2 regions of the Rhizobium azibense genome follow, and region 1 is predicted to be linked to the other one. Evidence: riboswitches for the same ligand, from Rfam matches in the RefSeq annotation. Region 1 holds a riboswitch; the other holds the start of a gene.

Region 1 (5,918 bases):
AGCGCGTCTGTCGTCGCCGCAGTGCTGCAGACCACGAGGCTCTCGAGCCTGAAGGCGGGCACGCCCGCTTTTCATACCGCGCTTTCTACACCGAACAAGCTGCCGCAGGCGCGTGACCTTCTTAACCAGGCGGCAGCTCTGGTGCCCAGCCGCAAGCCGGCGATCGACGATATTCTCAACGCAATCGCCGAAATAGAAACGATTTCAAGCAGGGTCGCCGAAATGAGCAAGGCCGGCGACAGTGCCGCAGCCCAGATTGCCGCCGCTCAGCTGAATGCCAAGCTCACCGCACTGACCCCGAAGATGACGGCGAATAACGATGCCTTGATGTCAATGCTCAACGATGGCGGAGACGCCGTTTCGGCAAGCGTCAATGAGCGCATCAATCTCTGCCTTGCCATCATCGCGGCGGCCGTTATAGGCGCAATCGCGCTCGGGATCGTGATCGCACAGGCCGGCATCACGTCGCCGATGGCAAAGCTTCGTGAGCGAATGACGCGCCTTGCCGAAGGCGAGACCGACAGCAATGTCCCGGGCCTCGAGCGCCGCGACGAAGTGGGCCAGATGGCCGAAGCGCTCGAAGTTTTCCGCAACAGCGCGATCGAGCGCATCCAGCTCGAAAACCAGGCGGAAGTCGATCGCAACCTGACTGATGGCGAACGTCGCGAACGCGAAGCCCAGAAAGCCCGCGAAGCGGCGGAATTTTCCGGCGCGGCCGAGGCGCTCGGGGACGGGCTGCGCCGTCTGGCATCGGGCGATCTCGCCTCCCACATCGATGTTCCGTTCGCAGAACATCTCGATGGATTGCGCCGCGACTTCAACCATTCGGTCGAAAAGCTGAACGAGGCAATGCGCACCGTCGGCTCCAATGCGCGGGCGATCGGCGCGGGGGCGAACGAAATCCGTTCATCAGCCGACGAACTTTCCAGGCGCACGGAGCAGCAGGCCGCCTCCGTGGAGGAAACCGCCGCCGCGCTGGAAGAGATCACAACGACTGTAAAGGACGCCGCCCGCCGCGCGCAGGAAGCAAGCGAGCTCGTTGCCCGCACCCGCGCAGGCGCCGAGAAGTCCGGCGAAGTCGTCCGCAATGCCGTCAAGGCGATGCAGCAGATCGAACAGTCCTCGGCCGAGATCAGCAATATCATCGGCGTGATCGACGACATCGCCTTCCAGACGAACCTTCTCGCGCTCAATGCCGGCGTCGAGGCAGCTCGTGCAGGTGAAGCGGGCAAGGGCTTTGCGGTCGTTGCCCAGGAAGTGCGCGAACTGGCGCAGCGTTCGGCGAATGCGGCAAGGGAGATCAAGTCGCTGATCACCAATTCCGGCACACATGTCCAGACCGGCGTTGCCCTGGTCAGCGAAACTGGCAAGGCGCTCGACGCCATCGTTCATGAGGTGCAGGAGATCAACCAGCACGTCCATGCGATCGCGGAGGCTTCCCGTGAACAATCGACAGGCCTGCAGGAAATCAATACGGCCGTGAACACCATGGACCAGGGCACGCAGCAGAATGCCGCCATGGTCGAAGAGAGCACGGCAGCAAGCCACAGCCTGGCAACGGAGGCCGCCGCACTGAACGAACTGCTCGGCCAGTTCAAGCTGGGCGGAACGGACAGCTTCATCGCAGCGGCACGTTCGACGCCGCAAGCACCAGCACGGCCTGTGGCGACCCGCCCGGCGCCGGTTTCAAAACCCCCAATCCGCGTGGCGACAGTGAGCACGCGGCCCGCCGCTTCGCCTGCCCGCGCGCTTGGCAGCAAGCTTGCCGGCGCATTCGGCATGAACAGCGCTTCGCAAAACAAGGAGGCCGACTGGACAGAATTTTGAGTGGCACCACCAGCACGGCTCCGGCACGGGCACTCCTCCGTCCGAGCGCGGCGCAAAGCGCGTGACGCCGCCGATACAGGGCGTTGAACCCGTCCGATCGAAACGGGATCGTGAACGCAAACCAGGAGCGTGCCTGCAGCGCGCTTCCCCTTTATAGAAGGCTGGGAAAGGCGGCGGGGTATTGGTGTCAAGCTCAACCCATCCAACTCCAGTCTTCGTTCGCTGCAGCCGCTTTCACGGCATCTCTATGGTCCAGCGTGTCGACAGGCAGCGTTATCCCAGAAAGAGGGCGAACCGACACGGCAACCGATGCGAATTCCAGAGATCTTTCCGGCAGCCTTCCATCTGCTGGCCCGTGCCGCTCTTATTCGCTCATTCGTGGCCCGCTTTCTGCGCGACTTGTTCTGCCCTAAGAACCGGAAAGCGTTTTGCGAAGCTGGCATGCGCTTCTACGCCCTATGCCGGTCTTCGAGACACATGATTACATGGCGCTGCGGGGAAGCGGCAGGTGTCATTCGATCTGTTGCCGATGTATCCGGGCTGGACAAAAAGACAGCTGGAGCGGGTGAAGGGAATCGAACCCTCGTATTCAGCTTGGGAAGCTGCTGCTCTACCATTGAGCTACACCCGCGATGACAGAAGCCTTCCAACAGAAGGATGGCGGTGTCAAGGCTCTCAGATGCGGAAGTGCTTCGACAGTTTCAGTCCCTGGGCCTGGTAGTTCGATCCAAGACCGGAGCCATAGAGGCTTTCGGGCTTCTCCAGCATGTGCTCGTAAACCAGGCGGCCGACGATCTGGCCGTCTTCCAGAATGAAGGGCACTTCATGGCTGCGGACTTCGAGAACGGCGCGACTGCCCATGCCGCCGGCAGGCGCGTGGCCGAAACCTGGATCGAAGAAGCCGGCGTAATGCACGCGGAACTCGCCGACGAGCGGATCAAAGGGTGTCATCTCGGCTGCGTAGTGCGGCGGAACATGTACGGCTTCACGCGAAACGAGGATATAGAACTCATCCGGATCGAGGATCAGTTCGTTGCGGCCGCGGCTGTAAAGCGGCTCCCAGAAATCGAAGATATCGTGCTCAGCCTTCTTATCGACATCGACGACGGCCGTGTGATGCTTGCCGCGGTAGCCGATCAGGCCATCCTTGTCGCCCGCCAGATCGATCGACAGCGCAATGCCGCCGCCGGAAACGTTCGGCTTGGAGCTTGCAACCAGCGTTTCTGCATCATGCAGCGCCTGCAGTTCCGGCTCGCCCAGAATTGAATGCCCGACGCGGAAGCGGATCTGCGAGAGGCGCGAGCCGCGGCGCACGACGACCGGGAACGTGCGCGGGCTGATTTCCAGGTAGAGCGGGCCAGAATAACCGGCAGGAATCTTGTCAAATTCCTGCGCGTAGTCGGTAATGACACGGGTGAAGATGTCGAGGCGGCCGGTCGAGCTCTTGGGGTTGGCCGAGGCGGACATTTCAGCGGGAAGATCGAGCCGCTCCATGAGGGGCACAATATAGACGCAGCCCGTTTCGAGCACGGCACCTTCGGAAAGGTCGATGACGTGCAGGCTCAGCCGGTCGAGCTTGTCGGCAACGAGATGCGAGGGGCCCGGCATGAAACTTGCCCGGACGCGGAACGCCCTGGCGCCCAGGCGCAGGTCCAGGCTTGCCGGCTGAATCTGATCGCGGTCCAGTTCCCGCTCACTCGTGAGGCGGCCCAATTCAAACAGCGCCGCAATTGCGCGATCGGCCAAGATTCCAGTTTCGCGAGCCATCATGCTCCATCCATAATTTGCCCCAGACAAAACCAAACTCAAGGAATTGACGCAAGAAGCTAACAGCAGTATTGCAGCTTTATCCCGTGGTGATTTGGCCGGTCGGCTTGCAGCCACGTTAAAGAAGTGGCTAAAAAGACCGGGTATGAAACCGGTCTGCATTTGCGGCCGGTTTTTTTGTTGTTTGAAGGTGGTGATGGCATGAGCAAGACTTGGCGCCCGGCAACCCAACTCGTTCACGAAGGGACGTTGCGCTCGCAATATGGCGAGACTTCGGAAGCGATCTTCCTGACGCAAGGTTTCGTCTATGAGACTTCTGAAGCTGCGGAAGCGCGCTTCAAGGGTGAGACAGACGGCTTTATCTATGCCCGATACGGAAGCCCTACCAACGATATGTTCGAAAAGCGCATGTGCGCTCTTGAAGGCGCCGAAGACGCCCGCGCCACCGCTTCCGGCATGGCTGCCGTCACCGCGGCGATTCTCTGCCAGTTGAAGGCTGGCGACCATATCGTTGCCGCCCGCGCGCTCTTCGGCTCCTGCCGGTGGGTGGTCGAAACGCTTGCACCCAAATACGGCATCGAATGTACGCTCATCGACGGCCGCTATCTCGAAAACTGGGAGAAAGCAATCCGCCCGGCCACAAAGGTCTTCTTCCTTGAAAGCCCGACGAATCCGACGCTGGAAGTAGTCGACATCGCAGGCGTCGCCAGGCTCGCCGACCAGATCGGCGCCAAGGTAGTCGTCGACAACGTCTTCGCAACGCCGCTCTTCCAGAAGCCCCTGGAACTTGGCGCCCATATCGTCGTCTATTCCGCGACCAAGCATATCGACGGCCAGGGCCGCTGCCTCGGCGGCGTCGTCCTTTCAGACAAGGAATGGATCGACGAAAACCTGCACGACTATTTCCGCCATACCGGTCCGGCCATGTCGCCGTTCAATGCCTGGACGCTTCTGAAAGGCATCGAAACCCTACCGCTTCGCGTCAAGCAGCAAACGGCTAGTGCCGCCAGGATCGCGGACTTCCTTGCCGAACAGAAGCAGGTGGCCAAGGTGATCTATCCGGGCCGCAAGGATCATCCGCAAGCCGATATCATCGCCAGGCAGATGTCCGGCGGATCGACGCTCGTCGCCTTCGAGCTGAAGGGCGGGAAGGAAGCAGCCTTCGCGCTGCAGAATGCGCTCGATATCATCAAAATCTCGAACAATCTCGGCGATTCAAAGAGCCTGATCACGCATCCGGCCACCACGACGCACAAGAACCTGAGCGATGACGCCCGCGCCGAACTCGGCATTTCCCCCGGCACCGTTCGCCTTTCGCTCGGCATCGAAGATGTCGAGGACCTGATCGATGATTTCGCTCAGGCTCTTTCAAACGTTAAGTCCTGACTGCAATAGCGACGGCCGGACCTTGCCGGTCCGGCCACATGCTCCACCTAAGAAATGTCGCAGGAGTTCCGCATTAATACGGGAATTAACTTCGAAAATTAGGATTAATGCTCGAAACGACGTGCAATCATCGCGGTTTGAAGGATGATGCGTGTGCCGTTTCTTGACGGATCGAGCGCTGTATAAGATACGGGTAACATATCCTGGCTATGGTGTAAGGCATGTACCGCGCCCTCACACGAGATATCGAAGTTGTCGTCGAGCCATTTTATCTGGAGGAGCAATCCGATCCGGATGATGATCGCTATGTCTGGGGCTATCGGATCGTGATCAGCAATAATTCGGACCTGACGGTGCGGCTCATCAATCGCTACTGGAACATCACCGATCAGAACGGCCTGGTGGACGAGGTGACCGGTCCTGGCGTCGTCGGCGAGCAGCCCCGGCTGGAACCTGGCGACACCTACGAATACTCCTCCGGATGTCCGCTCGATACGCCTTCTGGCCTCATGTTCGGGCACTACCAGATGGAAACGGAGGACGGCGAGCTTTTCGATGTCGAAATACCCGCCTTCTCGCTGGACTCTCCCGGGCTGCTCAGGGTGCTGAATTGATCATTCAGCAGCCGATGCGACTTCCACGACCTCAAACCGGTAGGTCGTGGAACAGAATTCGCAGGTAACGGCAATCTCGCCATTCTCCTGGCTGGCGTCGATCTCGTCGTCCGAAAAGCCCTTCAGCACATTTTTGATCTTCTCACGCGAGCAGCTGCAGCGGTCGAATACTGCCCGGGTACTGAAAACACGCACGCCACGCTCGTGGAAGAGACGGAAGAGCAGGCGTTCGATGCCGACCTGCGGATCCGTCAGTTCGTCCGCATCGATGGTGTCGACCAACGTTCGCGCTTCGGTCCAGGCGTCGTCTTCCTTGTGTGCCAG
Region 2 (5,918 bases), on a different contig from region 1:
AACGTGCCACCGGGCACATAGGCCACCTCTGGAACGAAAAGCATCCCGTCGGTGGGCGGCAACCCTATCTTGCCGCTGCCGCAGGGCCAGAGGCCGGCAAGCGCCTGGAACAGCAGCTTGCGGTTCACATTGTGATCGCCGTTGATCATGACCTTCTCGCCGGCCCTGATCGTGACATCCGTCTCGCGGACGGCAAAGCCGCCGCACAGATCGATCTCTTCGCCGAGCTTGGCGGCGATCATGAGATTCTTCAGGGTTAGCGTATCCGCGTTATCCTCGTAGGCGATCGCATTCTTCGGATTGATGGGCTCGTCCATGCCGTGCAAGGCATGGCGGAAATCCGTCACGCGCATCAGCGTCGCGCGCCACTCGGCGATCGCGGCGAAATTAGCAACATACCAGCGCAGGGCGGTATTGACCTGGTTGAAGGCGCCGACGGACATCATCAACTCGCCGAAGGTCAGGCTCCCCGAAAAATAGGCGGGAGCCGCGACGATGATCGGGACGACGATGACCAGCCAGCCGTAGCCGGCAGAAACCCAGGTGAGGTTGGTGTTGGCCATGGTCAGGCGCTTCAGGATGGCAAGTACCGAAGTGATATCCTCATTGATCCGCCGACGTTCGTTTTCCTCGCCGCGGGCCACGGTAATCGCCGGCATGTTCTCGTTGGCATGCATGAGCGAAAAGCGAAGCTCCGCTTCCTTGGAGAAGCGGTCGGCATTCAATATCACCAGCTTTCGGCCGACGATCTGGCTGAGGATCGAGGCGGATGCCGCATAGAAGATCGCGGCCCAGACCATATAGCCCGGAATGGCAAAGGCGTAGGTGCGAAAATGGAAGACGAAACCGCTCGAAAGCTCCCAGAGAACGCCGATGAAACTGACGAGCAGGATCGTCGACTGGATGAGGCCGAGCGTCAGGCCGGTCGTGCTTTCTGCAAGATTGCGGGCGTCTTCATGCAGCCGCTGATCCGGGTTTACGCCGATCAGGCCGGTTGAGGCGAGACGCAGCGCACGCTTGCGCTTCAGCCAATGATCCACGAGGTCACGGGTCAGCCCTTCGCGCATATAAAGCGCGGTCATCTGGTTGAGCCACGCCTGGCCGACGTTCATGAGCAATAGCGAACCGGCAATCAGCGCGAAGACCTGGAGCTGATGGAAGAATTCGCCAACGTCGCGGCGCTGCAGGGAATCGTAGAACGGCGCGTTCCAGCGGTTCAAGATGACCTGGCCATAGGCCGTCGCCAGAATTACGGCGAGCAGAATCGAGGCGAGAAGCAGAATCCTTCCGCGGACTTTGGAATCCCAGAATGCCGCGAACATCAGTTTCAGGCGGTATCCGAGGCTGAGTTCGAAACCTACTCTATCCTGCCCTTGAATGCTCGGCCTGCCTTCGACGTCGTCTGCCATTATGCCCTTCCATGCGGACAATGATGATCCTTGCTTAACATGGTGACCCGCCCTGTCCATCAACAGATTTTACCAGTCATTAACGCGTGAGTTACCTTGGTTCAACGCGGCCCTTCAGAATTGCGATTGATTCGCGTGGGCTCCGGCGCTATTTAATGTTTTCCGTGGTGATTTGGCCGGCCGGCTTGCAGCCACGTTAAATAAGTCGCTAAAGGGCCGCGTGCGGACCGGTAGCGATTCTCTCGCCGCCGGTTTTTTATTTGCCGGTACCTTTTGTTGTGACTGAGTGACCGCAATGCCCATCAAGATCCCCGATACTCTGCCCGCTTTCGAGACCCTCGTTCATGAGGGCGTGCGGGTGATGACCGAAACGGCGGCGATCCGTCAGGATATCCGCCCTTTGCAGATCGGGCTTCTCAATCTCATGCCGAACAAGGTCAAGACGGAGTTGCAGATGGCGCGCCTTGTGGGCGCTTCGCCGCTTCAGGTGGAGCTCTCGCTGGTCCGCATTGGAAACCATCGGGCCAAGAACACATCCGAAGACCACCTGCTCGCCTTCTACCAGACCTGGGAGGAGGTAAGGCATCGCAAGTTCGACGGCTTCATCATCACTGGCGCGCCGATCGAAACCCTGCCTTACGAGGACGTGACCTACTGGACGGAGATGAAGAAGATCTTCGATTGGACCGAGACGAACGTTCACTCGAGCATGAATGTCTGCTGGGGCGCAATGGCGGCAATCTACCATTTCCATAAGGTTCCGAAATACGAGCTGAAGGAAAAGGCCTTCGGTGTCTATCGGCACAAGAACCTCAAGCCTTCATCCGTCTACCTCAATGGCTTTTCCGACAATTTCGAAGTGCCCGTATCGCGCTGGACCGAGGTCCGGCGCGCCGATATCGACAGATCCGAAACCCTCGAAGTCCTCATGGAATCCGATGAGATGGGCGTGTGCCTCGTGCATGAGGAAAAAGGCAAGCGGCTCTACATGTTCAATCATGTTGAATACGATTCAACATCGCTTTCCGACGAATATTTCCGTGACGTGAATGCCGGCGTGCCGATCAAGATGCCGCATAACTATTTCCCGCATAACGATCCGTCGCTTGCGCCGCAGAACCGCTGGCGCAGCCATGCGCATCTGCTCTTCGGCAATTGGATCAATGAAATCTACCAGACGACGCCCTATAATCTCGACGAGATCGGTACAAGAAAGTGAACTGCACCCGCCGCTGACCTTGTTGCGGCGGTGTTTTCTTTTAGTGTTGATGGTTGCGGTCCTCGGCAAATGGAGGCAGGTTCGCGGACCTGAAACCAATACAGATTTGGGATTGCGAACTATGTCGGAAAAGCTTGAACGGGAAGTTTTCGGAACGACGAAGGATGGCGAAACCGTCCATCGTGTCGAAATCAGGGGCGGCGGCCTTACAGCCAGGATCATGTCTTGGGGGGCAGTCATCCAGGATCTCCGGCTCGACGGCCATGATGCGCCTCTCATGCTCGGCTTCGACGACTTTGCCAGCTATCCGTCACATTCCTCCTATTTTGGTGCAACGCCCGGCCGCTGTGCCAACCGCATCGGCGGCGGCAAGTTTACCCTCGACGGCAGGGCCCATCAGCTCGAGCTCAATGAAAAGGGCGTTTCGCATCTGCATGGCGGCAGCGACAATATCGCCAAGCGCAACTGGACGATTGTCGAACACGATGTTGATTATGTCGTCTTGAAGATCGTCGATCCGGACGGTCGCGCAGGCTATCCAGGCAACTGCACGGTCCAGGCAACCTACCGTGTGCATGGCAATGGCGAGTTTTCTGTGGTCTACGAGACGACCACCGACCGGCCGACGCTCGCCAATGTCTGCCAGCACGCCTATTTCAATCTCGACGGCCGCGAAGATGCGCTCGGCCACGACATCATGATCGCTGCCGATCATTATCTACCGACTGACGAGAAGCAAATCCCGACCGGCGAGGTCCGAAACGTCGAAGGTACGGTTTTCGACTTCCGCGAAATGGCCCCGATGAAGCGATTCGATGAACGCGGCGAGCAGGTGCTTTACGATCACAATTTCTGCCTTTCGACGGAACGCACGGCCAAGCGCTCCGTCGCACTGGCGCGCAGCGTCAATTCCGGTGTCTCGCTTGAGGTTAGAACCACCGAACCGGGCGTGCAATTCTATGCGGGATTCAAGCTCGACGTAGCGGTAGCAGGCATCGGCGGTCGGAAATACGGGCCGTTCGCCGGTTTCTGCCTCGAAACGCAGGTCTGGCCGGATGCGGTCAATCACGAGGGCTTTCCGAACGCGGTGCTGCGCCCAGGCGAGGTGTTGCGGCAGGAAACGGACTACATCTTCACGAAAAGCTGATCTTCGCGGCCATTCGATCCTGATAAACCATCGCGCCGTCACGAGGGTTCATCTTTTTCGAGGTTCGAGATTCGACTTGATAAGTGGTTCTAAATAGGTTCTATGGTTGATCCATGGATAGAACCAGTCTGATAGCGGAGCTCGATGCCCGCAGTCTACGCGACGAAACGATGACGGGACCGCTTTACAAGCGGCTGGCACTGGCGTTGACAGGTCTCATTCAGGAAGGTCTTCTCAAACCGGGTGCAGCCCTTCCCGGAGAGCGCGATCTTGCCGAAGCCCTGAAACTCGGCCGCGTGACGGTGCGAACCGCCTATCGTCATCTGATGAGCTCCGGCGCATTGGAATCGCGTCACGGCAGCGGTACCTTCGTTTCCAGTAAGGTGGAGCGCATGGAGCAACCGCTCTGGCGTCTTTCGTCTTTCTCTGCCGACATGCGCTCACGTGGCCGTTTGCCGGCGGCAAGGATATTGTCCCGCACGATCAATTCGCCCTCGCCGGAAGAATCCTTCCTTCTCGGACTTGGGCAGGATGAGGCCGTTCTGCGGCTGGATCGTCTGCGCCTGGCGGATGGTTTGCCGCTGGCGATCGAGCGGGCGGTTGTGCCGGTCAAGTTCCTCGGCGGCAATGCCGGTGGTGAGGGATCGCTTTACGATGCGCTGGCCGCAAACGGCCACAAGCCGGTGCGTGCGCTGCAGCGGCTGACCGCCGTGACGCTCGATCCTTCATCAGCCTCGATGCTGAACGTAAAGACCGGCGCGCCGGCGCTCCTGATCGAACGGATTTCGCGCCTGGAAGACCAGCGCGTCGTTGAATACACCCGTTCGCACTACCGAGGCGATGCCTATGATTTCGTGGCCGAACTGAAAATTGGAGATGATCAATGAGTGAGAACCAGTCGCTTATGCTTAAGGAGGCGGGCCAGTCGCCGGACGTCGTCGCGACGCTCCTTCAAAAGGAGAAGCCGGTTTTCGCCGAAATCGCCAAGCTGTTTTTTCCGGTTCGCCCGAGCGTGGTGACGACGGCAGCGCGCGGCTCTTCGGACCATGCTGCAACCTTCTTCAAATATCTGTTCGAAATCACTGCCGGTATTCCCGTGGCTTCCGTCGGCCCGTCGATCGCTTCGGTCTATGGCACGGCGCTGCAGTTGAAGGGGGGCGTCCACTTCACGGTTTCGCAATCCGGCGCCAGCCCGGATATCGTCGCCCTTCAGGATGCTGCCAAACGCGGCGGCGCGACGACGATCGCCGTTGTGAACGTCACCGACAGCCCGCTTGCAAAGCAGGCAGATATCGTTGTGGGACTCAATGCGGGTGCGGAAAAGAGTGTCGCCGCGACCAAGTCCTTCATCGCCTCGGCTGCCGCGCTCGCCGGTGTGACGGCTGCGATTGGCGGTACGGCGGATCTGCAAGCCTCACTGGAGAGGTTGCCGGAGGCTCTGTCGGCGACTGCTGGTATCGATACGACTGCCGCAGAAGACGTGCTCTTCAATGCAACCTCGCTTTATACGGCAGGCCGCGGGCCAGCTTTTGCGATCGCGCTCGAGGCCGCGCTGAAAGCCAAGGAAACCTCCGGCCTTCACGCGGAAGCCTTCTCGCTGGCTGAACTGATGCATGGCCCCATGCGCCTCGTGCAGCCGGGTTTCCCGATCGTCGCCTTCCTGCCAGACGACGCGGCCTATGCCAACAACGTCCAGGCACTCGAGCGACTACAGAAGCTCGGCGCAACGACGGTACCATTTTCGGCCCAGCCGCTTTCCGGCGTCAATCTGCGCGTGCCGACGACAGGCAACGGCCTCATCGATCCGCTCGTGTCGCTTCTCGTCTATTATCGCCTGATCGAGTCCGTTACGCGCCGCAAAGGTTTCGATCCAGACAAGCCGGCGAACCTGCTCAAAGTCACGGAGACGATATGATGCCTCGTAAGATCTTCACAGGTGCCCGGATCTTCGACGGCGAGAGGTTCCACGACGAAAAGGCGCTGATCGTTACAAATGGCCGGGTCGAGGCCATCGTCCCGTGCAACGGCTTGCCCGAAGGCGAGACGATCTCGCTCGACGGCGGTGTGCTTTCGGCAGGTTTCGTCGATGCGCAGGTGAATGGCGGCGGCGGGCGCATGCTCAACGATGAGCCGTCCGCAGCCT

The links. A riboswitch is a leader RNA that binds a small molecule or an ion and turns the genes downstream of it on or off. The one in region 1 is predicted to bind S-adenosylmethionine.
Region 2: it holds a riboswitch for S-adenosylmethionine, as region 1 does, so the genes downstream of both, metA (homoserine O-acetyltransferase MetA) here and EV130_RS10805 (O-succinylhomoserine sulfhydrylase) in region 1, are expected to answer to the same signal.

The regions. Positions count from the first base shown of each region.
Region 1 is NZ_SMBJ01000004.1:85,242-91,159, forward strand. Features, by position in the region: gene EV130_RS10790 (methyl-accepting chemotaxis protein) at 1-1,827, shown strand, start outside; tRNA gene EV130_RS10795 (tRNA-Gly) at 2,385-2,458, opposite strand; gene EV130_RS10800 (2'-deoxycytidine 5'-triphosphate deaminase) at 2,503-3,597, opposite strand; SAM riboswitch at 3,671-3,749, shown strand; gene EV130_RS10805 (O-succinylhomoserine sulfhydrylase) at 3,796-4,980, shown strand; gene apaG (Co2+/Mg2+ efflux protein ApaG) at 5,202-5,594, shown strand; gene EV130_RS10815 (Hsp33 family molecular chaperone) at 5,595-5,918, opposite strand, start outside.
Region 2 is NZ_SMBJ01000007.1:232,434-238,351, forward strand. Features, by position in the region: gene EV130_RS19150 (ABC transporter ATP-binding protein/permease) at 1-1,409, opposite strand, end outside; SAM riboswitch at 1,564-1,641, shown strand; gene metA (homoserine O-acetyltransferase MetA) at 1,705-2,628, shown strand; gene EV130_RS19160 (aldose epimerase family protein) at 2,750-3,775, shown strand; gene EV130_RS19165 (GntR family transcriptional regulator) at 3,889-4,662, shown strand; gene EV130_RS19170 (SIS domain-containing protein) at 4,659-5,690, shown strand; gene nagA (N-acetylglucosamine-6-phosphate deacetylase) at 5,690-5,918, shown strand, end outside.